DNA from 2 places in the Streptomyces sp. NPDC087859 genome. Region 1 is predicted to be linked to the other one. Evidence: riboswitches for the same ligand, from Rfam matches in the RefSeq annotation. Region 1 holds a riboswitch; the other holds the start of a gene.

Region 1 (14,565 bases):
TCATGGCCTGAATTCTCCTGTACGCGGGGGAGTGCTGGTGGATGGGGGGCTACTGGGAACGTGCGTGAGCAGCGGAAAGGTGCGCAGGGTCACGCACGTGCGCGCGACCTCGCGTCCAGTGTCTACTTCTGGCGCTTATAGAACGGCAGAGCCACGACCTCGTAGGGCTCGTGACTGCCCCGGATGTCCACACCGACTCCGGTGGTGCCCGGCGCGGAGTGCGCGGCGTCGACGTAGGCCATCGCGATCGGCTTGCCCAGCGTGGGCGAGGGGGCGCCGGAGGTGACCTCGCCGATCACCTGGCCGTCGGCGACCACGGCGTACCCGGCGCGGGGGACCCGGCGGCCCTCGGCGATCAGGCCGACGAGGACGCGCGGCGGCTCGTGACCGGCGCGCTCGGCGGCCTCGCGCAGGGCCGCGCGGCCCACGAAGTCGCCCTCCTTCTCGAACTTCACGACCCGGCCGAGGCCCGCGTCGAAGGGGGTCAGCTCCGTGGAGAGCTCATGCCCGTACAGCGGCATGCCCGCCTCCAGACGCAGCGTGTCCCGGCAGGACAGACCGCAGGGGACCAGGCCGACGCCCTCGCCCGCCTTGGTCAGGGCCTGCCACAGCTCGACCGCGTGCTCGGGCTTCACGAACAGCTCGAAGCCGTCCTCGCCCGTGTAACCGGTGCGGGCGATCAGTGCCGGGACGCCGGCGACCGTGCCGGGCAGCCCGGCGTAGTACTTCAGTCCGTCGAGGTCGGCGTCGGTGAGCGAGGCGAGGATCCCCGGCGACTGCGGTCCCTGGACGGCGAGCAGCGCATAGGCGTCCCGGTCGTCCCGCACCTCGGCGTCGAAGCCGGCCGCACGCTCCACGAGCGCGTCCAGGACGACCTGGGCGTTGGAGGCGTTCGCGACCACCATGTACTCGGTCTCTTCGAGCCGGTAGACGATCAGGTCGTCGAGGATGCCGCCGTCCTCACGGCAGATCATGGTGTAGCGGGCGCGGCCCACACCGACGGAGGCGATGTTGCCGACCAGGGCGTGGTTCAGGAGGGCGGCTGCCTGCGGTCCGCTCACTGTGATCTCGCCCATGTGCGAGAGGTCGAAGAGCCCGGCCTTCGTGCGCACGGCGTTGTGCTCGTCGCGCTCGGAGCCGTAGCGCAGGGGCATGTCCCAGCCGGCGAAGTCGGTCATGGTCGCGCCGAGCGAGCGATGCAGGGCATCGAGCGCGGTGAGGCGGGGTTCATTGCTCATCGGACGGTTGTCTCCCAAGGCATGACGGCGAGGTCGTTCCTCCCCATCTGTCATCGGAACCTGAGAGGTTCGCCATGACCGCAGGGGACATGACTTGCACCTTGGGTGGAGCCGCCGGAGGGCGGCTCGCTTTTCAGATGTGCCTCGCCCGCGCGGTAACGGGGCCTGAGAGATTCAAGGGAGGGACTTGCTCCTTCGGCGCCCGGGCACTCGTACGAGGACGTACGGCCCGGAACTCTCCCGCGCGGATTCAAACGGCCGGTATGCAGTTGGCGCGGACATCATTGCACGCATCCGTCCGGCGGGGCAGGGGAGGTTCCCACAGGGGCCGCACAGACTCAACCGTCACTCGCCGCACCCTGTAGCAGGCCTGTTGCGAGAAACGGACGGAAACAGGAGGCGCCGCGGATTACCTTCTCTTTACACTCGACGGGGAGGGGAACTCGTGACCCGCCCCAGGGGAGGACGATCACGGTGAACAGGACCACTGCGTACGCCACCACGTCGGCCGTCGCGCTGCCCGCACAGCCGGCCGCTCCGGCCCGGCAGACGTGCGCGGCGCAACCGGTCGTCCGCGACCTGCGCGACCGCGCCGGCCACAGCCCGCACGCCCTGCTCTTCGCCCCGGACGACCTGGTCGTGATCACCGGCCTGCCCGGCAGCGGCAAGTCCACCCTGATGCGGCGGACGGTCAAGGGCATCCGGATCGACTCCCAGGACACCCGCGACCGCTGGGACGACCGGGCGCCGCGCTTCCTGCCGTACGCGATCTACCGCCCCCTCGTCCGCGCCGCCCACTACCTCGGTCTGTTCCGCGCCCTGCGCTCCGGCAAGGGTGTCGTCGTGCACGACTGCGGCACCCAGTCCTGGGTGCGCGGCTGGCTGGCCCGCGAGGCCCGCCGCCGGGGCGGCACCCTGCATCTGCTGCTGCTCGACGTCACCCCGGACACCGCCCTGGCCGGGCAGCGCGAGCGCGGCCGCGGCGTCTCCAGGTACGCCTTCCTGCGGCACCGCACCGCGGCCGACCGGCTGATCCGCTCCGTGGCCAAGGGCGACCTGCCGCAGGGCGTCGGCTCGGCGGTGCTCCTCGACCGCGACGCGGCGGACACCCTGCGCCGGGTCGGTTTCACGGGCTGACCTCAGCCGCCTCCACACCCGCTAGCCTTTTCAGCCACAGACAGGCCACAAGCGGCAGCACTCGGCAGGCGGACGGACAGATGGCATTCCCGGCACAGGCACACCCCCATCCGTACGGCGGCGGATGGCCCGGCAACGAGCTGGAGGAGGTGCTCTCGGCCTCCCTCGGCATGCCCGCGGCCGGCGGCCGGATCATCGAGGTCCTGGGCCGCAGCTTCGTCTGGGTCCCGCTGCCGAACGGCGGCGGCCCGCACGCCGGCCCCCTGGACCTGCCCAGCATGGAGATCGAGGGTCAGGCGTACGTCCCGGTCTTCAGCTCCGAGGAGCAGTTCCGGCACGTCGCGGGCGGGCACATGGCGTACACGATCGCGCCCGCGGTCGAGTTCGCGCGCGGTCTGCCCCCGCACATCGGGATCGCCGTGAACCCGGACGGTGTGGTCGGCGTCCCGCTCCCGCCGCCCGCCGTCGCCGAGCTCTGCCGCGTCGGCCGCACCCCGCTGGACGGCCCCAACACCGGCGGCCGCGTCAAGCTCTACGAGCCCGACTGGCAGGACGACCCGGTCGACTTCCTCGCCGCCGCCTCCGCCGAGTTCGCCGCGACCGGCGTGGTCCGCACGGCCCGCCGCTGCCTTGCCTCGATCGAGACGGCCGAGCCCGTGATGTTCGTGGGAGTCGAACTCTCCCAGTGGGAGGGCGACCTGCGTACCCTCCCCATGGACGCACTGGGCCGCGCCCTGAGCCGGACCCCGGTGCAGTGGCCGGTGAACCTGGTCCTGCTGGACGTGGCGGACGATCCGGTCGGCCACTGGATGCGACAAAAAGTACGCCCGTTCTACCAAGGGGACGTGTAAACGCCGCCAGGGGCACCGACCCGGGGGCGCGGGGCTGTGTCGATTTGCGGCTCCGCCGCGTGGGCGCGATCAACCCCCACACACCCGCAGCCGACAGACCACGCAAGCCCCGAGCTCCCACCGCTTAAGCTGTCGGCAGACACACGCAACTTTCCCGAAGGGGCGGTAGAAGGTGAGCGCGAGCGGCACCGCCGCGACCGGCCAGGTCGAGCACATGCTGCGCCAGGTGACGCCAGGGCGATACGACGCCTACGAGGCACTCCTCCGCGCCCTCGCCACCCCCTCCTCCGGCCAGATCTGGATGCTCCTCTGGCACGGCCAGTCGGGCTCCCCGGACGCCCAGTACGGAAACATGGAGGTGGGCGGGTACGGATACGCCCCGTGCGTCACCTCCGCCCAGGAACTGAGCGCCAGTGGGTGGAACCGCTCCTACGAGGTCGTCGACGGGGTCGACGTCGCCCGCACCCTCTACCCCGACCACTTCGGCCTCTGGCTCAACCCGCACGCCCCCGGCGGCGGCGTCGGCATCCCCTGGCTCGACCTGCGCCGGATCGCCACCGGTCTGGAGCGCCAGCCCGCCGGCCCGCTGCGGCTGTCGGAGCCCGGGATCGAGATTCCGCAGTTCTACGGCCTGATCGCGCAGAACGCCCACCGCACCCCGGCCGTCCGCTCGCTGCGCCGCGCCTGGGTGCAGCCCGCGCTCGGAGCGCCGTACCTCGCCATCGGGCTGGACGTGTACGACACCAGTCCGCCCGCCGTGGACTCGGTGCGGGCGATGATGCAGCAGTCCATCGGCGCGGTCCCGGACGGGCTGCCGGTGTCGACCGTCGCCATGTCCGACGAGTACGACCCGGTCGCGATGTGGATGCGCGCGAGCGCCCGCCCCTTCTACGACCGCGAGGCGCACGCGGCGGCTCCGGCCCAGGCCCCGGCGGCGGGGTACGGCTACCCTCCGGCGCCCGGCGGCTACTGATCCAGACAGTCACAGGCTCTACTGTTACGAGAGTGTATCTGCGCGCGTAGATGAGGGGAGATAGCCCCTATGAGGCCCTCATTGTCCCAACTGGTCCCCGTCCGGCGGCCGTTACCCGGCGTCCGGATAACGGAACCCTCCTAGCCGCATCACGTTTATGCATCCTTTCACCGCCAAGTCTGGCAACAGATCGCCAAAGCGTTGAAGACTCCCGCAGCAGGGGTGGGTTCGCCCCTGTGTACGACGGACTGATCACGCCGCCACAGCGGCAAGTGAAGGCCGGCTACCGCCGGTTGAGAGGGGCCCCTGCCAGATGACGGCACCACTGCACGAGCCGACCGCGGAAGCGGCCCCGAGCGCGGCCGAAGAAGCGGCGGTTATCAGCGCCGACGCCAAGGCCGTACAGGGGCGTTCCCTGGGACGGATCGCCTGGGAGCGCCTGAAGCGGGACAAGCTGGCGCTCGCGGGCGGCATTGTCGTGCTCTTCCTCATCGTCGTCGCACTGCTCGCGCCGGTGATCACCAACCTGTACGGGCAGGACCCGAACACGTACAACGACAAAGACCTGATCGACCCGCTGTTCGGCACCCCCAAGGGGTCCTTCGGCGGCGTCAGCGGCGACCACTGGCTGGGGGTCGAGCCGGTCAACGGCCGGGACATCTTCGCCCGGGTCCTCTACGGTGCCCGCATCTCCCTGCTCGTCGGCTTCCTGTCCGCGATCGTCGCCGTCGTCATCGGCACGATCCTGGGCATCCTGGCCGGCTTCTTCGGCGGCTGGATCGACTCGGCCATCAGCCGGGTCATGGACGGCCTGCTGGCCTTCCCGCAGCTGCTCTTCATCATCGCGCTGGTCTCCGTCATGCCGAACGAGATGCTGGGACTGACCGGCACCGACGTGCGCCTGTTCGTGATGATCCTGGTCATCGGCTTCTTCGGCTGGCCCTACATCGGACGCGTGGTGCGCGGCCAGACGCTCTCGCTGCGCGAGCGTGAATACGTCGAGGCGGCCCGCTCGCTCGGCGCCGGGCGGTTCTACATCCTGTTCAAGGAACTGCTGCCCAACCTGGTCGCGCCGATCATCGTCTACACGACGATGATGATCCCCACCAACATCCTCACCGAGGCGGCGCTCAGCTTCCTGGGCGTGGGCGTCAAGCCGCCCACGGCCTCCTGGGGGCAGATGCTTTCGAACGCGATCGACTACTACAAGTCGGACCCCACGTACATGGTGGTCCCCGGTGTAGCGATCTTCATCACCGTTCTGGCCTTCAACCTCTTCGGCGACGGCGTGCGTGACGCGCTGGACCCGAAGGGTTCCCGCTGAACTGCCGTACACAAAGCGTCCCGTGGCACCAACACGGGGTCTCTCATCAAATCCGGAGGATCCGAGATCGTGACTACCCAACGCACCTCAGGGCGGCGGAAGCAGGCGTTTGCCGCTGTCGCCGCGGTCGCCGCGCTGCTGACCACGGCGGCGTGCGGCGGCGGCGGTGATGACGGCGACGGCAACAACAGCTCATCGGGCGCGGCCGGCTTCAACGCCGCGAACAACAAGGTCGCCCAGGCCTCGCTGGCCAAGAAGGGCGGCGAGCTGAAGTTCGCCGGTGCCCAGGACGCCGACTCGTGGGACACCACGCGTGGCTACTACGGCTTCATGTGGAACTTCGCGCGCTACTACAGCCGTCAGCTCGTGACGGGTGCCGCCGCGCCGGGCGAGAAGGGCACCGAGCTCACGCCGGACCTCGCCACCGGTCTGGCCAAGGTCTCCGACGACGGCAAGACCTACACGTACACCCTGCGTGACGGCATCACGTGGGAGGACGGCAAGCCGATCACGTCCAAGGACGTCAAGTACGGCATCGAGCGCGTCTGGGCGCAGGACGTGCTGTCCGGCGGTCCGGTGTACCTGAAGGACGTCCTCGACCCCAAGGGCGAGTACAAGGGCCCGTACAAGGACACCTCCGCGGACAAGCTCGGTCTGAAGGCGATAGAGACGCCGGACGACAAGACCATCGTCTTCAAGCTGCCCGAGGCCAACGCCGACTTCCAGGAGATCCTCGCCCTGGTCTCGGCCTCCCCGGTCCGCCAGGACAAGGACACCAAGTCCAAGTACGGCCTGAAGCCGTTCTCCTCCGGCCCGTACAAGTTCCAGTCGTACAGCCCGGGCAAGGACCTGGTCCTGGTCCGCAACGACAAGTGGGACCAGGCCTCGGACCCGATCCGCAAGGCGTACCCGGACAAGATCTCGGTCAAGTTCTTCTCGAACGCCAACGACCTGGACGCCCGTCTGCTCGCCGGTGACTACGACCTGGACATCAACCAGACCGGTCTGTCCCCGCAGGGCCGCACCAGCGCCCTCCAGGAGCACAAGGCCAACCTGGACAACCCGGTCTCCGGCTACATCCGCTACGCGGTCTTCCCGCAGACGGTGAAGCCGTTCGACAACGAGCACTGCCGCAAGGCCGTGATCTACGGCGCCGACCACGTCTCGCTGCAGACCGCGCGCGGTGGCCCGGTCGCCGGTGGTGACATCGGCACCAACATGCTCCCGCCGACCGTTCCGGGTTCCGAGGGCCAGTCCTACGACCCGTACGAGCTCGCCGGTGCCAACAAGAACGGCAACGTCGCCAAGGCCAAGGAAGAGCTGAAGGCCTGCGGTCAGCCGAACGGCTTCAAGACCACCATCGCGGTGCGTAACAACAAGCCGGTCGAGGTGGCCACCGCCGAGTCCCTCCAGGCCTCGCTGAAGAAGATCGGCATCTCCGTCGACATCGAGCAGTACGACGGCTCGCAGACCTCCGGCATCATCGGCAGCCCCTCGAACGTGAAGAAGAAGGGCTTCGGCATCATCATCATGGGCTGGGGCGCGGACTTCCCGTCCGTCCAGGGCTTCGGTCTGCCGCTGTGGGATGGCAAGTACATCCTGGAGAGCGGTAACAACAACTTCGCGATGATCGACGACAAGAAGATCAACGGTCTGTTCGACACCTACGTCAAGACGCAGGGTGACGCGGAGAAGCTCCAGCTCGCCAAGGACATCAACCACGCGGTGATGGACGGTGGCTACTACCTGCCGTTCGTCTTCGAGAAGTTCGTGAACTGGCGCGGTGACCGCCTGGCCAACGTCTACACGTCGGACAACTACAGCGGCATGTACGACTTCGTCAACCTCGGTCTGAAGTCCTCGAAGTAATCCCGGCACACCCGCCGAACGGCACGAAAGGCAGGTGAAGGCCGGCGACGTGTGATCGCGGGCCATCGGACGACCTCCGGTGGCCCGCGATCCGCGGCGGGCCGAGAGCTGTGCTCGCTTACCTCATCAGGCGGCTGTTTGCCGCCGCAGTGATGCTCGTGGTCATCATCATGGTGGTCTTCGGCATCTTCTTCCTCGTCCCCAAGTGGGCGGGTGTCGACGTCGCCCTGAGCTTCGTGGGCAAGCAGGCCGACCCCGCCGCTGTCGAGGGCGTGCGGCAGAAGCTGGGACTGGGCGACCCGATCTACGCTCAGGTCTGGGAGTTCTTCAAGGGCATCTTCGCGGGCCGCACCTATGCGGGTGGCGGCGACGTCATCCACTGCTCCGCGCCGTGCTTCGGCTACTCCTTCCGCAGCGAGCAGGCCGTCTGGCCGGTGCTGACCGACCGCTTCCCGGTGACCCTGGGACTCGCGCTCGGTGCCGCCGTGCTGTGGCTGATCCTCGGCGTCTCGGCGGGTGTGCTCTCCGCGCTCAAGCGGGGCAGCCTCTGGGACCGCGGTGCGATGGTCGTCGCCCTCGCGGGTGTCTCCCTCCCGATCTACTTCACCGGTCTGCTGAGCCTGGCGATCTTCTCCTACAGCCTGGGCTGGATCGAGGGCGAGTACGTGCCCCTCGAGGACAGCTTCACCGGCTGGTTCGGCGGCATGATCCTGCCCTGGATCACCCTGGCCTTCCTCTACGCCGCGATGTACGCCCGGATCACCCGCGCCACCATGCTGGAGATCCTCGGCGAGGACTACATCAGAACCGCGCGGGCCAAGGGCCTCAAGGAACAGGTCGTCATCGGCAAGCACGCCATGCGCTCCACGATGACGCCCATCCTGACCATGCTCGGCATGGACCTCGGCGCCCTCATCGGCGGCGCGATCCTGACCGAGACCACGTTCAGCCTCCCCGGCCTCGGCCAGGCGGTGCTGAACGGCATCAAGAATCAGGACCTGCCCATCATCCTGGGCGTCACCCTGATCACCTCCGTAGCCGTGCTGATCGCCAACCTCGTGGTGGACGTCATGTACGCCGTGATCGACCCCCGAGTGAGGCTCGCATGACCGAACTCAGCAAGAGCGGAGCGGCCGTGGGCGAGCCCACCCCCGCTTCGCCCGCGCCGACCGCGTTCCTGGAAGTGCGCGACCTGAAGGTGCACTTCCCGACCGACGACGGTCTGGTCAAGTCCGTCGACGGGCTCAGCTTCCAGCTGGAGAAGGGCAAGACCCTCGGCATCGTGGGCGAGTCCGGCTCCGGCAAGTCGGTGACCTCGCTCGGCATCATGGGCCTGCACACCGCCGGCCAGTACGGCAAGCGCAAGGCGCAGATCTCCGGCGAGATCTGGCTGGACGGCACCGAGCTGCTCACCGCCGACCCCGACCACGTGCGCAAGCTGCGCGGCCGTGACATGGCGATGATCTTCCAGGACCCGCTGTCCGCGCTGCACCCGTACTACACGATCGGCCAGCAGATCGTGGAGGCGTACCGCATCCACCACAAGGTCGACAAGAAGACCGCCAAGCGCCGTGCCGTGGAGATGCTCGACCGTGTCGGCATCCCGCAGCCGGACAAGCGGGTGGACAGCTACCCGCACGAGTTCTCCGGCGGTATGCGCCAGCGCGCGATGATCGCGATGTCGCTGGTCAACAACCCCGAACTGCTCATCGCGGACGAGCCGACGACCGCCCTGGACGTGACCGTCCAGGCGCAGATCCTCGACCTGATTCGGGATCTGCAGAAGGAGTTCGGCTCCGCGGTCATCATCATCACCCACGACCTGGGCGTCGTCGCCGAGCTCGCCGACGACATCCTGGTTATGTACGGCGGCCGCTGCGTCGAGCGCGGTCCGGCGGAGAAGGTGTTCTACGAGCCCCGACACCCCTACACCTGGGGTCTGCTCGGCTCGATGCCGCGCCTGGACCGCGACCAGCAGGAGCGCCTGATCCCGGTGAAGGGCTCCCCGCCCTCGCTGATCAACATCCCGTCCGGCTGCGCCTTCAACCCGCGCTGCCCGTACGCGGACATCCCGAAGGACGACGTCACCCGCACGGTCCGCCCCGAGCTGTCGGAGGTGGGCAGCCAGCACTGGGCCGCCTGCCACATGTCGCAGGAGCAGCGGGAGCGTATCTGGATCGAAGAGATTGCGCCGAAGCTGTGAGCGAGGACAAAGTGAGCATCCCTGCGCAGAGCGATGGCACGGTGATCACCAAGGGCGACGCCGCCCCGGGCGAGACCCTGCTGAAGGTGACCGGGCTCCAGAAACACTTCCCGATCAAGAAGGGCCTGCTCCAGCGGCAGGTCGGCGCGGTGCGCGCGGTCGACGGCATCGACTTCGAGGTCAAGTCCGGCGAGACCCTCGGTGTCGTGGGCGAGTCGGGCTGCGGCAAGTCGACGATGGGCCGGCTGATCACCCGGCTGCTCGAACCGACCGCCGGCACGGTCGAGTTCGAGGGCAAGGACATCACCCACCTCGGGGTGGGCGGTATGCGTCCGCTGCGCCGCGATGTGCAGATGATCTTCCAGGACCCGTACTCGTCGCTGAACCCGCGCCACACCATCGGCACGATCATCGGCGCCCCCTTCAAGCTCCAGGGCGTCACGCCCGAGGGCGGCATCAAGGCGGAGGTCCAGCGGCTGCTGTCGGTGGTCGGTCTCAACCCCGAGCACTACAACCGCTACCCGCACGAGTTCTCCGGCGGTCAGCGTCAGCGCATCGGCATCGCCCGCGCGCTCGCGCTCAACCCGAAGCTCGTGGTGGCCGACGAGCCGGTCTCCGCGCTGGACGTGTCGATCCAGGCCCAGGTCGTGAACCTGCTGGACGACCTCCAGCAGGAACTCGGTCTGACGTACGTGATCATCGCGCACGACCTCTCGGTCGTCCGGCACGTCTCGGACCGGATCGCGGTGATGTACCTCGGCAAGATCGTCGAGCTGGCGGACCGTGAGTCGCTGTACAGGGCGCCGATGCACCCGTACACCAAGGCGCTCATGTCGGCGGTGCCGATCCCGGACCCGCGGCGCAAGAACGCCAAGAGCGAGCGCATCCTGCTCAAGGGCGACGTGCCCTCGCCGATCTCCCCGCCGAGCGGCTGCCGTTTCCACACCCGGTGCTGGAAGGCGACGGAGATCTGCAAGACGACCGAGCCGAAGCTCGTCGAGCTCAAGCCCGGTCAGCAGGTCGCCTGCCACCACCCGGAGAACTTCGAGGACCAGGCCCCGCAGGACACCGTCCTGCTGACGGTCGCCAAGGAGGCGGCCGAGCTGGTCGCGGACGAGGTGCTCGCGGAGTCGGCGGAGACGTCGGCGGCGGTGGCGGCGGAGGTCGCCGACCTCACCGCCGAGGAGACGGAAGAGCCTGAAGCTCCTTCCGAAGAGCCGGAAGCTCCTTCCAAGGAGAAGTAAGTCCTGCCAGCGAGCCCCCGCCTTCATTTGTAAGGCGGGGGCTTACTGCTGGGTGAGAATATGGGGGTGTTCCAGAACCTGTTCAGCCCCTCCGTCCAGCACACGCTCGATCTGATCGGCATCTTCGTCTTCGCCATCTCCGGCGCGCTGCTGGCCGTCCGCAAGAACTTCGACGTCTTCGGCATCGCCGTCCTCGCCGAGGTCACGGCGCTGGGCGGTGGACTGTTCCGGGACCTGATCATCGGCGCGGTACCGCCCGCGGCCTTCACGGACCTGGGCTACTTCGTCACCCCGCTGCTCGCCGCCCTGCTGGTCTTCTTCCTGCACCCCCACGTGGAGCGCATCCAGGTCGGCGTGAACGTCTTCGACGCGGCCGGCCTCGGCCTGTTCTGCGTAGCCGGGACGACCAAGGCGTACGAGTACGGGCTCGGCCTCACCCAGTCGGTGACCCTCGGCCTCGCCACCGCCGTCGGCGGCGGTGTCCTCAGGGACGTGCTCGCCAACGAGGTGCCCTCGCTGCTGCGCTGGGACCGCGACCTGTACGCGGTCCCGGCGATCGTCGGCGCCACCATGGTCGCCCTGTGCATCCGCTACGACGCCCTCACCTCGTTCACCAGTGGGCTCGCGGCCCTCACGGCCTTCGTGCTGCGGCTGCTGGCGATGCGGTTCCACTGGCGAGCTCCGCGGGCCTGGAACCGGCGCTCGACCGTGCGCGAGGAGTAGCTCCCGCCCGGTCGTGCAGCAGCCCCATCTCCTCGGTCAGCCAGCGGAACGCCGGGACCACCTGAGGCCGCCACAGCGCCATGTTGTGGCCGCCCGCACTCTTGGGGACGTAGACGGCGTGCACGGTCGTCGGCGCCTTCGCTATCTGCTCGAGGCCGGTGGCCGCCTCGTAGCCGTCGCCGGGCTGGCCGGACTGGTAGAGCGCGATCGCGGGCGGGGTGCGGGCTTCGCGCAGCAGCACGTAGGGGTTGTTGGCGCGGCGCAGCGCGGGTGTCTCGGCGGCCAGTGAGTTGCGTTCGCCGATCGGGTCGTTGTAGCCGGACATGCTCACCGCGGCCCGGTAGCGGTCGGGGTGCGCGACGGCGAGCTTCGTCGCGCAGTGCCCGCCCGCCGAGTAGCCGGCCACCGCCCAGCCCGCCGGACCGGCCTGGGCGCGGAAGTTGTCCGTGACCATCTTCGGCACGTCGACGCTGAGCCAGGTGTCGGCGTTCACGGTGCCCGTGATGTTGGCGCACCCGGTGTCCACCCCCGCCAGCAGGTTCATGCGCGGGGCGACCATGATGAACGGCGCCACCCGGCCGTCCCGCATCAGGGGCCGCAACTGGTCCGCCGCGTGCAGCGATCCGAACCAGGCCTTCGCCGAGCCCGGGTAGCCCGACAGCAGTTCGACCACGGGGAACCTGTGGTGCCGGTAGGCGGGCCGGCCGTACTGCGGCGGCAGCCAGACGTAGACCTCGGCGTTCACCCCCGACACCCGGCCCTCGAGCTGGGTCTCCCGGACCCCCCGCATCCCGGGTCCGGAGGTGTCGGTGAAGTGCTGCCGGACTCTCGGGAGCCGTTGCAGCGCGATACCGCCGGTGCCGTCGGCGCCCAGGTCCGCGGCCTGCTGGACGTGGTCGCCGGTGCCGAGCAGGTCGGCCCAGTCGTCGTACAGGTTGTTCTGGTTGTTGACCAGGACGAAGACGAGGGCGACGGCGGTCCCCTGCGCGAAGACGACCATCAGCAGACGTCCTGCGGCGCGCAGGGCGCGGGGGCCCCGCAGCCGGGACCACAGGAGGAGCGGAAGGAGGACGGCGACGACGGACAGCACGATCAGTGTGGAGAGGAACGTGGTCCCGGTGAGGCTCATGCCCCTACAGAGGGGGCGGCGGGGCATCGGGTTTACGGACGAGTGCGGACACTTACCAGGAAATTGCCCCGCTCTCACCCTCGTGTGATCGCATGCAAAGCTACCGCTTAGTAATCACTTGTTGTACCGTTCAGCCATGCCAGAAGCAGCTACCGCCACGCAGGCCTCGATCGGCGACAGCGAGTTCGACCGCGACACCGCGCTCACCCTCCGCGAGCCCGGCGTCTACGACATCGACCTCTCCGCCGGCTGGACGATCATCAGCGCCGTCAACGGCGGCTACCTTCTGGCCGTCCTCGGCCGCGCCCTCGCGGATGCCCTGCCGCACGCCGACCCGTTCACGATCTCCGCGCACTATCTGACGGCCTCCCAGCCCGGCCCCGCGGTCGTCCGCACGGACATCGTCCGCACCGGCCGCACCCTCTCCACCGGTCAGGCCTCGCTCTTCCAGTACGACGAGCAGGGCAACGAGATCGAACGCATCCGCGTCCTCGCCTCCTACGGCGACCTGGGCTCCCTGCCCGACGACGTCCGTACGACGGCGAAGCCGCCCGCGTTCCCGCCCATGGACCAGTGCTTCGGTCCCGAGGACGGGCCGGCCCCGGTCGACGGCAGTTCCGCCATCACCGACCGGCTGATGCTCAAGCTGGACCCGTCGACCCTGGGCTGGGCCCTCGGCGCGCCGTCCGGCAAGGGCGAGATGCGGGCCTGGTTCGGCCTCGCCGACGGCCGTGACGCCGACCCCTTCTCGCTCCTCCTCGCGGTGGACGCGCTGCCGCCCACCGCCTTCGAGATCGGCCTCAAGGGCTGGGTCCCGACGGTCGAGCTGACGGTCCACGTCCGCTGCCGCCCCGCCCCGGGCCCCCTCCGCGTCTCGATCACCACCCGCAACCTCGCCGGCGGCTTCCTGGAGGAGGACGCCGAGGTCTGGGACAGCACGGACCGCCTGGTCGCCCAGTCCCGCCAGCTCGCCCGCGTCAGGCTCGGCTGATCCGACGCCGGTCCAGGCCGCTCCCGGTGGGTGCCTGCCGCGCGGGAGGGATCCTGGTGGGGTGAAATCCGACCGCCTCCTGTCGATCCTGCTGCTCCTGCAGACCCGCGGCCGCGTCCCCGCACACGAGCTTGCGGAGCGACTGGAGGTGTCCGTACGCACCATCTACCGGGACATCGAGGCCCTGTCCGCCTCGGGTGTCCCCGTCTACGCCGAACGCGGGCGGCACGGGGGCATCGAACTGCTCGCGGGATTCCGTACGGACGTCACCGGGCTGACCGCCGACGAGTCCCGTGCCCTGTTCATCCTGGCCGCCCAGGGCGCGCATGCCGCGCTCGGTCTGGACGCGGCGCTCGGCTCGGCGCTGCGCAAGGTGATGGCGGCGCTGCCCGCGCCCCATCGGCCCGCCGCCGAGGCGACCGCCCGGCGCATCCTCGTCGACGCCACCCGCTGGAAGGGCGGACCGCGGGCCGCCGTCGACCTGGACGTGCTCCAGGACGCGGTCTTCGCCGACCGCCGGCTCCGGCTGCGCTACCGGCACGGCGGGCGGCCGGAACCGAGGACGTACACCGTCGACCCGTACGGCCTCGTCTCCAAGGCCGGCGTCTGGTACCTCGTCGCCGACCGGCGGGGCAGGCCGCGGCTGTTCCGCGCCGACCGGGTGCGGGCGGCGACTGTGCTCGACCACCCGGTGAAACGCCGCCCGGGCGTCGAACTCGCCGACGTGTGGGAGGTGTTGCGCCGCGAGGTCGAGAAGCAGCCGGGCGGCATCGACGTCGTCGTCCGGGTCCGGCGCGACCGCCTCGACCTGTTCCTGCGGCTCAACGGCCCGTGGCTGGCCGAACTCCCCGCGGACGACGGCGAGGACGACGGCGCGGGGGAG
Region 2 (14,565 bases), on a different contig from region 1:
CTCACCGGCCGCCAGCGGCTGGCCCAGGGCCTGTGGCCGCCGCGGGTGACGCGGGCCCAACTCATCGTCGCCCTGCTGCTGTTCGGCCTCGGCTTCGGTCTGGCCGTGCAGGTGGCGTCGAACAGTGACGGTGACAGCGCGCTGCGCGGTGCGCGTCAGGAAGATCTTGTTCGCATCCTCGATGAACTGGATGACCGTACTCAGCGTCTTGAAGACGAGAAGGCGGGCCTCGAGAAGCAGCGTGACGAGCTGGAGAACAGCTCGGACCAGGCCGAGGAGGCCCGCAAGCAGACGCTGGAGAAGGAGAGGCAGCTCGGGATCCTGGCGGGCACGGTGGCCGCGCAGGGGCCCGGCATCACGATGACCATCGACGACACGAAGGGGACGGTCGAGGCGGACATGCTGCTCGACGCGATCCAGGAGCTGCGTGCGGCGGGCGCCGAGGCGATCCAGGTGAACGGCGTACGCGTGGTCGCGAGCACCTATCTGACCGACTCGGGCAACAGCGTGAGCGTCGACGGGAACAAGATCAACGCTCCCTATCGTTTCAAGGTCATCGGCAAGCCGCAGGATCTCGAACCAGCGCTCAACATTCCTGGAGGCGTGGTGCAGACTCTTGAGAAGGAGCAGGCCACCGTTACCGTCGAGCGGTCGACCAAGATCGTCGTGGACGCCTTGCGAGCGGCGAAGCTGCCTGACTACGCTCGGTCGTCCTCCCAGTGAACCGCGGGTGCATGGGCGGCGTCCGGCCAGGGCATGAGGTTGCGGGGGGTCGGCGCACCGATTGGGTGGTGCGTGGTGGAAACTGTCAGGTGGATACGGACGTTGTGAGGATGTCCGGGTCGGCCGGTGTATGCAATCAGGGTTCGTCCTGCCCCACGGGCGGGTCTGTTTCGGTCAAGGGGAATCGCCCGTGAAGTTGTTTGCGAAGTTGTTCGGCAAGAGCGCGCGAGAGGGTAGCGACAACGCGAACGCGACCGCTCGTCATCGCGCACAGCCAGACGCGGAGGGCCAGCGCCCGCTGTTCCGGGATCAGCTGGGCGGCGACGTTCCCGGAGGTCAGGGCGCGCCGTCTGTTGACCCTGCGCAGTCCGGCGGCATAGGTTTCGGGCAACCGTCAACCTCAAGTACGGGTGGAGAGTTTTCCATGTCGGCCCTGGTGTGTACGAGGTGCGGTAACCGCAACGCGGAGAACAGCCGCTTCTGCTCCAACTGTGGTGCGCCGCTGCGGGGTACACCCGAGCGTCCGTCGGAGACGACCTCCACGATCTCCATCTCCGGTCTCGAGGCCTACGACGCCGAGGTCACCGGGCAGACGCAGATGCCCATGCTCTCCCCGGAGGCACAGGCGGCCGTCGACGCGCTGCCGCTGGGCTCCGCGCTCCTGGTGGTGCGCCGCGGGCCGAACTCGGGCAGCCGCTTCCTGCTGGACGGTGAGCTGACCACGGCCGGACGTCATCCGCAGAGCGACATCTTCCTGGACGACGTGACGGTGTCGCGCCGGCATGTGGAGTTCCGTCGTCAGCCGGACGGTTCGTTCACCGTCGCCGATGTGGGCAGCCTCAACGGCACGTACGTCAACCGTGAGCGGATCGACTCGGTGCCGCTGCACAACGGCGACGAGGTGCAGATCGGCAAGTACCGGCTGGTCTTCTACGCGAGCCAGCGGGGCTACTGACCCGCCCCCGGGCTCCGTCCGGGGGTACACCCCCAGGGAAGGTCCATGCTTCAAACACCGAGCGGCGGTGCCCGGGACGGTGCCGCCGCCGCGGACAGTGGGCTGATGAGCATCGGCACGGTGCTGAACGCGCTGCGTGACGAGTTCCCCGAAGTCACCATCTCCAAGATCCGCTTCCTGGAGTCGGAGGGGCTCATCGAGCCGCGGCGGACCCCCTCGGGGTATCGCAAGTTCAGCCCGGAGGATGTCGAGCGCCTCGCACACGTGCTGAGGATGCAGCGGGACCACTATCTGCCGCTCAAAGTGATCCGGGAGCACCTGGACGCGATGGGGCGGGGCGAGGCCGTCGCGCTGCCCGTCGTGGGGCGTCAGCGGGACGGTGAGGCGCTGCCCGACACCTTCGAGGCGCCCACCGCCGTACGGATCGGGCGGGCCGAGCTGCTCGTCGCAGCCGACATCGGCGAGCGGGAGCTCGAGGAGTGGGAGTCGTACGGGTTGATCGCCGCGCTGCCGGACGGGGCGTACGACGCCGAGACGGTCACGGTGGCGGCGCTCGTCCTCGAGCTGGGGCGGTTCGGGATCGAGCCGAGGCATCTGCGGGTGATGAAGGCCGCCGCCGACCGGGAGGCCGGCCTGGTGGACCAGGTGGTGGCCCCGTTGAGGCGGCACCGCAATCCGCAGACGCGGGCGCACGCGGAAGCCCGTACGAAGGAACTGGCGGGGCTCACGGTGAAACTGCATGCGGCGCTGGTGCAGACCGCCCTCGGTGTGCGGCTGCCCTGAGGGCCTCGCACTCCGGATCCGTCCCCCCGTTTCCTGCCCGACTACCCAAACGTCCCGGGCACGGCCTAGGGTTGCTGTGTGAACGAGCTCGATGTCGTAGGTGTCCGGGTCGAAATGCCCTCCAACCAACCGATCGTGCTCCTGCGTGAAGTGGGAGGCGACCGCTACCTCCCGATCTGGATCGGGCCGGGGGAGGCGACGGCGATCGCCTTCGCCCAGCAGGGCATGGCCCCCGCACGACCGCTGACCCACGACCTGTTCAAGGACGTGCTGGAAGCCGTCGGTCAGGAGCTCACCGAAGTACGCATCACGGATCTGCGTGAGGGCGTCTTCTACGCGGAGCTGGTCTTCGCCAGCGGAGTCGAGGTGAGTGCCCGGCCTTCCGATGCCATAGCGCTGGCGCTGCGCACCGGGACGCCGATCTACGGGAGCGACGGTGTGCTCGACGACGCGGGCATCGCCATCCCGGACGAGCAGGAGGACGAAGTGGAGAAGTTCCGCGAGTTCCTCGACCAGATCTCCCCCGAGGACTTCGGCACCAGCAGCCAGTGAGGCATGGCCGGGCTCGCGGCCTGAGACGGGGCGGCCGTGTCCGGTGACCACTGAAATGCCGGTATTTGCCAGCGGCGAGTGAGAGCGTCCTGCGGCCCGTCCCGAGCGCATTCGGCTAGCCTTTCCCCGCGGTGGGGTACGGGAAACCACTCCTAGGGTGATTATCACTCGGCGTGCCGAGTGTGGCGATCGTTGACGCACCCCGGGCGACTGCCTACCGTCGAGAAGGCAGGTCAAGGACGGAGGTCGGCGTGAGAAGCAGCGGCGACGGTACGGCTGGGGGTGCTCCCGGACGCAGTCTGGGGGCGAGCGGCCCGTACCCGCTTCACAGCAGCGCGGCCGACCACGCTCCGCAGCGACCGGCGGTCGTGCCGAGCAGCGGCGGAGGGGCGACGTCCATGGCGTCCGAGGAGATCGGCTACCGCGGTCCGACGGCCTGTGCGGCCGCAGGCATCACCTACCGGCAATTGGACTACTGGGCGCGCACCGGGCTCGTGGAGCCGAGCGTGCGGCCCGCCCACGGGTCGGGGACGCAGCGCCTCTACAGCTTCCGGGACGTCGTCGTCCTGAAGATCGTCAAACGGTTCCTCGACACCGGGGTGTCGCTGCAGAACATCCGCACCGCCGTGCTGCACCTGCGTGAGCGCGGCTTCCGGGACCTGGAGCGCATGACGCTCATGAGCGACGGCGCCACGGTCTACGAGTGCACCTCGCCGGACGAGGTCCATGCGCTGCTCCAGGGCGGTCAGGGGATCTTCGGCATCGCCGTGGGCGTCGTGTGGCGGGACGTCGAGAGCGCGCTGTCGCAGCTGCACGGGGAGCGGATCGACACCGGGGAGACCCTTGTAGGGCACAACCCGGCGGACGAGCTGGCGCGGCGGCGCAACCGGGCGGTCTGAGGGCCGCTCCACGCCTGCGCCGGGGCATTGTCAGTGGCGTAGGGCAGCATCGGACATGTGAGAACCGCGCCCACGATCCTGCATCTCGACATGGATGCCTTCTTCGCCTCGGCGGAGCAGGCGTCCAAGCCGAGCCTGCGAGGGAAGGCCGTCGTGGTGGGCGGGCTCGGGCCGCGTGGGGTGGTGGCCACGGCGTCGTACGAGGCCCGGGTGTTCGGTGTGCATTCCGCGATGCCCATGGCCCAGGCACGGCGGCTGGCGCCGAACGCCGCGTACCTCGTGCCGCGCTTCGGGTTCTACCGGTCGATCAGTGAGCAGGTGATGGGGCTGCTGCGGGCGCTGTCGCCGCTTGTGGAGCCGCTCAGCCTCGACGAGGCGTTCGTGGATCTGGAGGCCGGGGGAACGGCCTGGGACGAGGAGTCGGCGCGGCTGGCCGGGGGGAAGCTGCGCGCCGACATACGGGCCGTCACGGGGCTCACGGGGTCGGTGGGGCTCGCCGCGTCCAAGATGCTCGCGAAGATCGCCTCCGAGCAGGCCAAGCCGGACGGGCTGGTGCTGATCGAGCCGGGGACCGAGCGGGCGCTGTTGGGGCCCAAGTCGGTGCGGATCCTGCCAGGGGTGGGGCCGGCGACGGGGGACCATCTGCGGCGGGCCGGTATCCACACGGTCGACGAGATCGCGGAGGCGGGGGAGGACGAGCTCGTACGGCTGTTGGGCAAGGCCCATGGGCACGGGCTGTACGCGATGGCGATGGCGTACGACGAGCGGCCCGTGGTGGCCGAGCGGGAGACCAAGTCCGTGTCGGTCGAGGACACGTACGACGTGGACATCCATGACCGGCTGCGGGTGGGGCTGGAGGTGCAGCGGCTGGCGGATCGGTGTGTGCGGAGGTTGCGGGGGGCCGGGCTGTCGGGGCGGACCATCGTGCTGAAGGTGCGGCGGTACGACTTCTCCACGTTGACGCGGTCCGAGACGTTGCGGGGGCCGACCGATGACGTGGCGGTGGTGCGGGAGGCCGCGGCGCGGTTGCTGGACTCCGTGGACACGACGGGTGGGGTGCGGTTGCTGGGGGTCGGGGTGAGCGGGCTTGCCGACTACACGCAGGAGGATCTTTTCGCCCAGGCCGCGGGGGAGCGCGCCGAGCTTACGGAGGAGGAACAGCGGGACGAGGTGGCCGAGGAGTCGCCGGTGGTTCCCGTCGAGCGGCGGTGGGTCTCGGGGCACGATGTGCGGCATGACGAGTTCGGGCACGGGTGGGTGCAGGGGAGCGGGCTGGGGAGGGTGACCGTGAGGTTCGAGACGCCGGATTCCGAGCCGGGGCGGGTGCGGACGTTTTCGGTGGAGGATCCCGCGTTGGTGGTGGCTGAGCCGTTGCCGTTGGTGCCGGTCGTGTGTGCGGGTGGCCCCGGCGGGGGCTGAGTGCCGTCTCCCCCGCCTGTCGTGCGCCGCTGTCTCAGGCTTCCGCGTCCTCCGTGCCTGCCAGCCTGCCGAAGTCCCGGTCCGGGAAGGGGGGTGCTGGGGCCACATCCAGGCCGTAGTGGTGGTAGAGCTGGAGTTCCTGGTCGGGGGAGAGGTGACGGCCTACGCCGAAGTCCGGCGCGTCCTTGATCAGGGCTCGTTCGAAGGGGACCCGGAGGCTGCCCTCGCGGAGTTCGCTGGGCTCCAGGGGGACGAAGGCGTCCCTGCTGAAGAGGCCGGTGCGTATGGCCGCCCATTCCGGTACGCCGGTGGCGTCGTCGAGGTAGACCTCGTCGATCGTGCCGATCTTGGTGCCGTTGCGGTCGAAGGCCTTGCGGCCGATCAGGTTCCGGGGATCGATATCGGTCTGCACGGGCCCTCCACTAGGTCGCGGCTCGCAGCTCATCCGTAAGCACTACGAAAGAGCACATTGGGGGAGGTGGCCACTCGAGGGGATCTCGAGGGATCCGCGTCGGCCTCGCTGCTAGGCTGACAAGCGGCTGCCGACCCTGTGCGGGAGAGTCCTCCGGACACCGTTCGGAGGCGCCGAAGGAGCAAATCCTCCCCGGAATCTCTCAGGCACACGTACCGCATGGACGAGGCCACTCTGGAAAGCAGGGCGGGAGTACGGCTTCCGCTCTCACCGACGGTGAAAGCCGGGAGCCCTCGGGCCCCCGGTGAAGCTCTCAGGTTGAGATGACAGAGGGGGAGGCCGTCCGGGTACCCGTGCCGTGGTGCCCCTCGCAGGTCGTGACAGACCAGGAGGCCTCCGTAATGACCGCCCACCGCACTCCGCTCACCGAACTCGAGCAGGGGATCCCCTTCGAGCAGCGCCACATAGGGCCCGACCAGGAGGCGCGGGCCAAGATGCTCGCGCACGTCGGCTATGGCTCGCTGGACGAACTCACCGCCGCCGCGGTGCCGGATGTGATCAAGAACGCCGATGACCTCGACCTGCCCGGTGCTCGCACCGAGGCCGAGGTGCTGACCGAGCTTCGCTCGCTCGCCGATCGGAACCAGGTGCTCGGCTCCATGATCGGGCTCGGGTACTACGGGACTTTCACGCCGCCCGTCATCCTGCGCAATGTCATGGAGAACCCGGCCTGGTACACCGCCTACACGCCGTACCAGCCCGAGATCTCTCAGGGACGGCTCGAGGCTCTGCTGAACTTCCAGACCATGGTCGCCGAGCTGACCGGACTGCCCACCTCCGGTGCTTCGCTGCTCGACGAGGGCACGGCGGCCGCCGAGGCGATGTCCCTGTCCCGGCGCATGGGCAAGAACAAGAAGGGGCTGTTCCTGGTCGACGCGGACGCCCTTCCGCAGACCATCGCCGTGATCGAGACCCGTGCCGAGCCGACCGGTGTGGAGGTCGTGGTCGCCGACCTCAGCGACGGCATTCCGGCCGACGTCGCCGGTCGTGAGATCAACGGCGTGCTCGTCCAGTACCCCGGCGCCTCCGGTGCCGTACGGGACATTCAGCCTCTGATCGAGCAGGCGCACGAGCTCGGAGCACTGGTCACCGTCGCCGCGGATCTGCTCGCGCTGACGCTGCTGAAGTCGCCCGGTGAGCTCGGGGCCGACATCGCGGTCGGCACCACACAGCGCTTCGGTGTGCCGATGGGCTTCGGCGGGCCGCACGCCGGCTACATGGCGGTGCGTGAGAAGTTCGCGCGCAGCCTGCCCGGGCGGCTCGTGGGTGTGTCCGTGGACGCCGACGGGCACAAGGCGTACCGGCTGGCCCTGCAGACCCGTGAGCAGCACATCCGCCGGGAGAAGGCGACCAGCAACATCTGTACCGCGCAGGTGCTGCTCGCCGTGATGGCTGGGATGTACGCCGTCTACCACGGGCCCGAGGGGCTGAAGGACATCGCGCGGCGGACCCACCGCTACGCGGGCATCCTCGCCGCGGGGCTCACCGCCGGTGGTGTCGAGGTCGTGCACGGCGCCTACTTCGACACGGTGACCGCCCGGGTGCCGGGCAGGGCCGCCGAGGTCGTCGCCGCCGCGCGCGAGAACGGCGTCAACCTGCACCTCGTGGACGCCGACCGGGTCTCCGCCTCCTGCGACGAGACGACCACGCGGGCCCAGCTGAGCGTCGTATGGTCGGCGTTCGGGGTCGAGGGCGACGTCGAGGCGCTCGACGCCGTCACCGAGGACGCCGTGCCGGCCGCGCTGCTGCGCAGCGACGAGTTCCTCGCGCACCCGGTCTTCCACCAGTACCGCTCCGAGACGGCGATGCTGCGCTACCTGCGCAGGCTCGCCGACCGGGACTACGCGCTCGACCGCGGCATGATCCCGCTGGGCTCCTGCACCATGAAGCTCAACGCGACCACCGAGATGGAGCCGGTCACCTGGCCCGAGTTCGGGCAGCTGCACCCCTTCGCGCCCGCCGAGCAGGCGCAGGGCTATCTCACGCTCATCCGTGAGCTGGAGGAGCGCCTCGCCGAGGTCACCGGATACGACAAGGTGTCATTGCAGCCCAACGCCGGGTCGCAGGGTGAGCTGGCCGGACTGCTCGCCGTACGCGGATACCACCGGGCCAACGGTGACGAGCAGCGGACCGTGTGTCTGATCCCGTCCTCCGCCCACGGGACCAACGCCGCGAGCGCGGTCATGGCCGGGATGAAGGTCGTCGTCGTGAAGACCGCCGAGGACGGCGAGATCGACGTCGAGGATCTGCGGGCGAAGATCGAGCAGTACCGCGACGAACTGTCGGTGCTGATGATCACGTACCCGTCGACGCACGGTGTGTTCGAGGAGCACGTCGCCGACATCTGTGCGCAGGTGCACGAGGCCGGCGGGCAGGTGTACGTCGACGGTGCCAACCTCAACGCCCTGGTGGGGCTCGCCAAGCCGGGCCACTTCGGCGGGGACGTCTCCCACCTGAACCTGCACAAGACCTTCTGCATCCCGCACGGCGGTGGCGGTCCGGGCGTCGGGCCGGTCGGTGTGCGTGCGCATCTGGCGCCGTATCTGCCCAACCATCCGCTGCAGCCGGCCGCCGGGCCGGAGACGGGTGTCGGGCCGATCTCGGCCGCGCCGTGGGGGTCCGCGGGGATACTGCCGATCTCGTGGACGTACGTCCGGCTCATGGGCGGTGAGGGGCTCAAGCGCGCCACGCAGGTGGCGGTCCTCGGTGCCAACTACATCGCCAAGCGGCTCGAACCGCACTACCCCGTGCTCTACACCGGCCCTGGAGGGCTGGTCGCGCACGAGTGCATCATCGATCTGCGGCCGCTGACCAAGGCGACCGGAGTGAGCGTCGACGATGTCGCCAAGCGGCTCATCGACTACGGGTTCCACGCGCCGACGATGTCGTTCCCCGTGGCGGGCACGCTGATGATCGAGCCGACCGAGTCCGAGGACCTGATCGAGCTCGACCGGTTCTGCGACGCGATGATCGCGATCCGCGGGGAGATCGAGAAGGTCGGCGCCGGCGAGTGGCCCGCGGACGACAACCCGCTGCGGAACGCGCCGCACACCGCCCGGGCGCTCGGCGGGGAGTGGGAGCACGCGTACACGCGCGAAGAGGCCGTGTTCCCGGCCGGGGTGTCGGTCTCGGACAAGTACTGGCCGCCGGTGCGCCGGATCGACCAGGCCTTCGGTGACCGGAATCTGGTGTGCTCCTGCCCGCCGATGGACGCCTACGAGGACTGAGCCGGTTGTGGAGATGGGCCCCGCTTTCGGCGGGGCCCATCTTTTTTAGGACCGTGTGGCCTTTACGCCGGGTATGCGTGCGTTTGCGTCGCCTTGACCGCGGCCCAGATCTCCGCGCCCGGGTGCAGGTCGAGTTCCGCCGCGGCGACCGTGGTGAGGTCCGCGGCGAGGGGGAGTTCGCCGGTGAGGTCGGCGCGGATCTGGTCGCCGTGGGTCTCCAGGCCGGCCACTTCGCAGCGCCAGAGGTTGCGGGCGCTGGAGCCGGTGGGGCGGTCGCGGTAGAGGGTCACGGCGGACGGGGGGAACGCGACGAAGGCCTCTCCCGTGAGGTGCTCGGTGGTGGTGATGTCGGGGCCGGCCTCCAGGTGGACCGTGTGGCCTTCCGACCGGCCCTTGTAGAGGTTCAGGCCCACGAGCTGGGCGATGTAGTCCGTACGGGGGTGGCGGGCGATGTCGGATGGGGTGCCCTCCTGGACGACCTGTCCGTGTTCGATCACGACCAGGCGGTCGGCCAGGACCATCGCGTCCAGGGGATCGTGGGTGACCAGGACGGCGACCGCCTCGAAGTCGGCCAGGTGGCGGCGGAGTTGGGAGCGGACCTCCAGGCGGGTGCGGGCGTCCAGGGCGGCGAGGGGTTCGTCGAGGAGCAGCAGGCGGGGGTGGGTGGCCAGGGCACGGGCCAGGGCGACGCGTTGGGCCTGGCCGCCGGAGAGGCTGCGGGGTTTGGCTGTGGCGTGGTCGCCGAGGCCCATGCGGGTCAGCCACTCGGTCGCCTGTCGGCGGGCCTCTGCCTTTGTCGCGCCCTGGCAGCGGGGACCGAACGCGATGTTGTCCAGGGCTGTGAGGTGGGGGAAGAGGAGGTAGTCCTGGAAGACGACGCCGACGGGGCGGGATTCGGGGGGTGTGCGGTCCAGGTCGGTGCCGTCGAGGCGCAGGTGGCCGGCGGTGAGGGGGGTGAGGCCGGCGAGGGCGCGTAGGGCGGTGGTCTTGCCTGCGCCGTTGGGGCCGAGGAGGGCCACCACCTCGCCGGGGGCTGCCGTGAGGGTGATGTCGAGGTGGAAGGTGGGGTGGGTGACGATCAGGTGGGCGTGGAGGCCATTGTCGTCGGGTGCGGGTGGCCCCTGTGGGGGCTTGGCGCCGTCGGCGGCTGAGGGTCGCATGGTCGTCATGACGCCGTCATCCAGCGGTCCCGCAAGCCCGCCAGTACCGCGATCGACACCGCCAGGAGCACCAGGCTCAGGGCGATCGCCGCTGCCGGGTCGCTCTGGAGGGCCAGGTAGACCGCGAGGGGCATGGTCTGGGTGCGGCCGGGGAAGTTGCCGGCGAAGGTGATCGTGGCGCCGAACTCGCCCAGGGCCCGGGCCCAGGCGAGGACGGCGCCGGCCGCGATGCCGGGGGCGATCAGGGGGAGGGTCACGCGGCGGAAGGCGGTGAAGCGGGAGGCGCCCAGGGTGGTGGCCGCCTCCTCGTAGCGGGGGTCCGCCGCGCGCAGAGTGCCCTCCACGCTGATGACCAGGAACGGCATCGCCACGAAGGTCTCCGCGACGATGACGCCCGCCGTGGTGAAGGGGAGCGTCACGCCGAACCAGGAGTCCAGCCACTGACCCACGATGCCGTTGCGGCCCAGAGCCATCAGGAGGGCCACGCCGCCCACCACCGGAGGCAGGACCAGGGGCAGGGTCACCAGGGCGCGGACCAGACCGCGGCCGGGGAACTCGGTGCGGGCCAGGAGCCAGGCCAGGGGGACGCCGATCAGGAGACTGAGGGCGGTCGCGGCCGTGGCGCACACCAGGGACAGACGTAGCGCCTGCCACACCTCGGCGCTGGTCAGCTGCTCCGGGAGGGTGCTCCAGGGGGCCCGGACCAGCAGGGCGACCAGGGGGAGGATCAGGAACGCCAGGCCCAGCAGGGCCGGAAGGAGGAGGGGCAGCGGCACGCCCTTGAACGGCTGTCGGCCGCGTCCCCGTCGCGGACCGCCCTTGAGGGTGTCCGCGGCGCCGGTCCTGCCGAGGGAGGTCACGGCTTGAGGAACCCGGCCGCGGTCAGGACCTTCTGGCCCTCGGCGGACCGGACCAGCTCGATGAACGCCTTCGCCGCGGCGGCGTTGGGGGCGTCCTTGAGCAGGGTGATCGGGTAGTCGTTGATGGCGTCGGCCGACTCGGGGAAGTCCACGCCCTCCACCTTGTCACCCGCGGCCCGCACATCGGTCTTGTAGACCACCGCGGCGTCGGCCTCCTTGAGCTCGACCTTCGTCAGAGCGCTCTTGACGTCCTGCTCGTAGGAGACCGGGGTGAGCTTGAGGCCGGCGGCGTCGAGGGCCTTCTGGGCGGCGGCACCGCAGGGCACCTCCGCGTCGCACAGCACGACCTTCAGGCCGGACTCGGTGAGGTCCTTGAGGGAGGTGATCCTGTCCGGGTTGCCCGGCAGGGTGGCGATCTCCAGCTGGTTGCGGACGAAGGTGGCGGGCGTGCCCGTGGCGTCCTCCGCGGCCGTGACGATCTTCATGGTCTTGGGGCTGGCCGCGGCGAACACATCGGCGCCGGCACCGTTCGTGATGCTGGCGGCCAGGGTGTCGCTGCCGCCGAAGTTGAAGGTGACCTCGGTGCCGGGATGCGCCTTCTCGAACTCCTTGCCCAGGGTCGTGAAGCTCTCCTTCAGGGAGGCCGCGGCGAAGACGTTCACCGTGCCGGACAGCTTCGCCGACTCGGACGCCGAGGTGTCGGAGCCCGCGGAGTCGGAGTCGGAGGAGGAGCAGGCGGTCAGGGCCAGCAGCGCGGCGGCGCCGGCACCGGTCAGCCGCAGGGTGCGGCGGGTGCGACGGGTCCGGCGCGCGGAACGGGTCATCACGGTCTGCTCCTTCACGGTCTTCGGGCAGGGGCCTGTCGAAGACCCTGCGGCGATGATACTGCCGCATATGCAAGGCGTAAGTCTCCTGTCGCATCGCATGATCCGGCCCCATCGCGGGTTGGGGTGCGCATGTGCGTTTGTACGAGACTGCCTTGTCGGGGGTACGGGGGCTCGGGGCCCGGGGGCCTGGAGGGGGCTCAGGTGCGGTCGATGTGTACGTTTGTCGACTTCACGCGGGCCGTGGCCTCCATGCCGACCTCCAGGCCCAGTTCCTCGACGGCCTCGCGGGTCAGCAGGGAGACCAGGCGGTGCGGGCCGGCCTGGATCTCGACCTGGGCGGCGACGTCGCCGAGCTTGATCGCGGTGACGATGCCGGGGAAGGCGTTGCGGGCCGAGGTGTACGACGGCTCCTCGTCGCCGGTGTCGCCCCTGGCCAGCTCGACGGAGAACGCGGCCAGGTCCTGGCCGTCGATGAGCCGACGCCCGGCCTCGTCGCGGTGGGTCGCCATCCGGCCCGCGTCCGCCCAGCGGCGCGCGGTGTCGGGGCTCACGCCCAGGAGTCGGGCCGCCTGGCCGATCGTGTACGACTGCATGCGGATCACGATAGGGGCATCAACGGGGAACGGAGGGTGCGGGGTTGAGCGTTGGGTATAACGCGATATAGCTTTAGTTCGACGCCTGGGATCGGAGTGAGGGCATGTCGGGTGAGTTGGCGCGGGGTGGCGGGGGCGCACCGGTCGAGCTGAGGGCCTCGCATATGGACCGGGACCGGGTCGTGGACGTGCTGCGTGTCGCGGCGGGGGACGGCCGGCTGACCGCTGAGGAGCTGGACGAGAGACTGGAGGCCGCCCTGTCCGCCCGCACTCTGGGGGAGCTGGCCGGGCTGACGGCGGACCTTCCGGCGGACGCGGCCGGCGAGGTCAAGGACGTCGTCCGGATCGAGCAGCAGGGCGGGTCGGCCGTGCGCGGCGACGGGTGGACGGTACCCCGGCGGCTCGAGGTCGAGTCCTCCTGGGGTGACGTGACGCTCGACTTCACCGACGCGGTGATCACGTACGACACGCTCCATGTCGACCTCGACATGCGGGGCGGGACGCTGCGGCTGGTGACGCGGCCCGGCGTCGTGGTGGAGACCGACGCGCTCGTCGTCGAGTACGCCCAGGTGAAGACGCGTCCTGCCGGTGACTCCGGCACACCTGTCGTGCTGCGGGTGGAGGTCGGCGGGCGGCTGCGGTACGGCAAGGTCGTGGCCCGGGGGCGGCGGGGGTTCCTCAGGAGATCCCGGACGCCCTGAGTACCGACAGGGCGGTCTCGTCGTCGATCTCCCGGCCGAGGTGGCGCAGTGCGTCCGTGCTCTGGCGCAGAGTGCCGTGTTCGAGCGAGTGGCGTACGCCCGTGTCCAGTTCGTGCCAGAGGAAGGGATTGGTGATCAGGACACGGGGGTCGCATTCCAGGCGGTTGCCGTGGGTGTCGCGGAGGATCAGGTGCGCGGAGATCCTGCCGTAGAGCTGTACCGATACCAGGGCGTCCGTGTGGACCCGGTGGTGGCCTGCGAGGCCCTGTACTTCCAGCCAGCCCGGTCCTGCGGTGATGCGTTGCGGGAAGAGGACCGCGAAGACCGCGGCGGACAGGGTGAGCCAGAGCAGGGCGCGGGTGAGGGTCAGGGTGCCCATGTCCCAGTCGACGAACAGGGTCAGGGCGTCGAAGGTGAGGGCGAGGCCTGCCGCCAGCCGGACGGTGCCACGCCAGTGGCGGTCGTCGGCCGAGGGTGGGGGGTTGCTCCGTCCGCTCGGTCGCATGAGTCGACGGTAGGGCGGGACGGGGGTGGGTGTGCCGTCACTGGCGGTGCTCTGACGTCGTTCCGTTGAAGAATGACGCGATTTCTATGGCAGCGCGGGCGCGGGTGTGGTCTGGGCATCCGGTCTCTTCGACCGTCAGCCCGTGTGCACCCTCGGGCGGCGGGCCCTGTCCGGTTCTGCCTCGCGGAGGACCTCTCGGGTGACGGGGGCTACCTCGCCCTGGCCGAAGAGGAAGAAGCGGAGGAAGTTGGCGAAGGGGTTGCCCTCGGTCCATTCGAAGTAGATGTGGGGGGTGCAGCCGGTCGTGTCGCGGACGTGGAGCAGGAGCGCGGCCAGGGCGTTGGGGATGGAGGAGGACTCCAGGGTCAGGACGCGGTAGCGGTTGTGGAGGACCTCGCCGCGTACCGTCAGGCCCGCCTCGAACTCGGAGGGGTCCAGGACCGTGACCTCCACGAAGACGAAGTCCTCCTGGCCGGGGATGTCGTTGTCCTCGCGGATCTGCTCGATCTTGTCGCGGTACTCGGCTTTGTCGCGCTGGTCGGGCTCATTGGCGATGAAGCGGATCTTGCGGCTGGCGATGTCCCTGATGAAACGTTCCGCCATGGGGTCGAGCGTCACGCTCGTCACGCGGAGCTCGAAGGCCCGGGCCAGACGGGAGAGCAGGGAGACCAGGATGATGCCGGCGATGAAGCAGGCGCCGATCTTCACGCCGTCCGGGCGCTCGATGACGTTGACGACCGTCGTGTAGAGGAACACCGCCGAGATGACGGCGAAGCCGATGGTCCAGTTGCGCTGGCCGGCCTTGCGGGCGGCGATGGTCACCGCGATCGCGGCGGAGCTGATCAGGACCAGTACGCCGGTGGCGTAGGCGCCGCCCTGGGCGTCGACG

The links. Region 1 has a riboswitch for glycine ahead of gcvT (glycine cleavage system aminomethyltransferase GcvT). Riboswitches for the same ligand answer to the same signal wherever they lie in the genome.
Region 2: it holds a riboswitch for glycine, as region 1 does, so the genes downstream of both, gcvP (aminomethyl-transferring glycine dehydrogenase) here and gcvT (glycine cleavage system aminomethyltransferase GcvT) in region 1, are expected to answer to the same signal.

The regions. Positions count from the first base shown of each region.
Region 1 covers NZ_JBIUUU010000015.1:519-15,083, forward strand. Annotated here, with positions in the region: gene gcvH (glycine cleavage system protein GcvH) at 1-4, opposite strand, end outside; gene gcvT (glycine cleavage system aminomethyltransferase GcvT) at 123-1,238, opposite strand; glycine riboswitch at 1,382-1,491, opposite strand; gene ACIOHP_RS33180 (AAA family ATPase) at 1,713-2,375, shown strand; gene ACIOHP_RS33185 (enhanced serine sensitivity protein SseB) at 2,456-3,226, shown strand; gene ACIOHP_RS33190 (enhanced serine sensitivity protein SseB C-terminal domain-containing protein) at 3,399-4,199, shown strand; gene ACIOHP_RS33195 (ABC transporter permease) at 4,513-5,523, shown strand; gene ACIOHP_RS33200 (ABC transporter substrate-binding protein) at 5,593-7,392, shown strand; gene ACIOHP_RS33205 (ABC transporter permease) at 7,503-8,501, shown strand; gene ACIOHP_RS33210 (ABC transporter ATP-binding protein) at 8,498-9,595, shown strand; gene ACIOHP_RS33215 (ABC transporter ATP-binding protein) at 9,607-10,839, shown strand; gene ACIOHP_RS33220 (trimeric intracellular cation channel family protein) at 10,906-11,562, shown strand; gene ACIOHP_RS33225 (alpha/beta hydrolase) at 11,471-12,691, opposite strand; gene ACIOHP_RS33230 (thioesterase family protein) at 12,828-13,682, shown strand; gene ACIOHP_RS33235 (helix-turn-helix transcriptional regulator) at 13,744-14,565, shown strand, end outside.
Region 2 covers NZ_JBIUUU010000020.1:4,880-19,444, forward strand. Annotated here, with positions in the region: gene ACIOHP_RS38610 (DUF881 domain-containing protein) at 1-723, shown strand, start outside; gene ACIOHP_RS38615 (FHA domain-containing protein) at 785-1,678, shown strand; gene ACIOHP_RS38620 (MerR family transcriptional regulator) at 1,724-2,461, shown strand; gene ACIOHP_RS38625 (bifunctional nuclease family protein) at 2,540-3,013, shown strand; gene ACIOHP_RS38630 (MerR family transcriptional regulator) at 3,265-3,912, shown strand; gene ACIOHP_RS38635 (DNA polymerase IV) at 3,970-5,331, shown strand; gene ACIOHP_RS38640 (PRC-barrel domain-containing protein) at 5,366-5,743, opposite strand; glycine riboswitch at 5,875-5,971, shown strand; gene gcvP (aminomethyl-transferring glycine dehydrogenase) at 6,145-9,030, shown strand; gene ACIOHP_RS38650 (ABC transporter ATP-binding protein) at 9,093-10,190, opposite strand; gene ACIOHP_RS38655 (ABC transporter permease) at 10,196-11,050, opposite strand; gene modA (molybdate ABC transporter substrate-binding protein) at 11,047-11,874, opposite strand; gene ACIOHP_RS38665 (helix-turn-helix transcriptional regulator) at 12,075-12,479, opposite strand; gene ACIOHP_RS38670 (DUF1707 domain-containing protein) at 12,575-13,171, shown strand; gene ACIOHP_RS38675 (hypothetical protein) at 13,149-13,676, opposite strand; gene ACIOHP_RS38680 (amino acid transporter) at 13,812-14,565, opposite strand, start outside.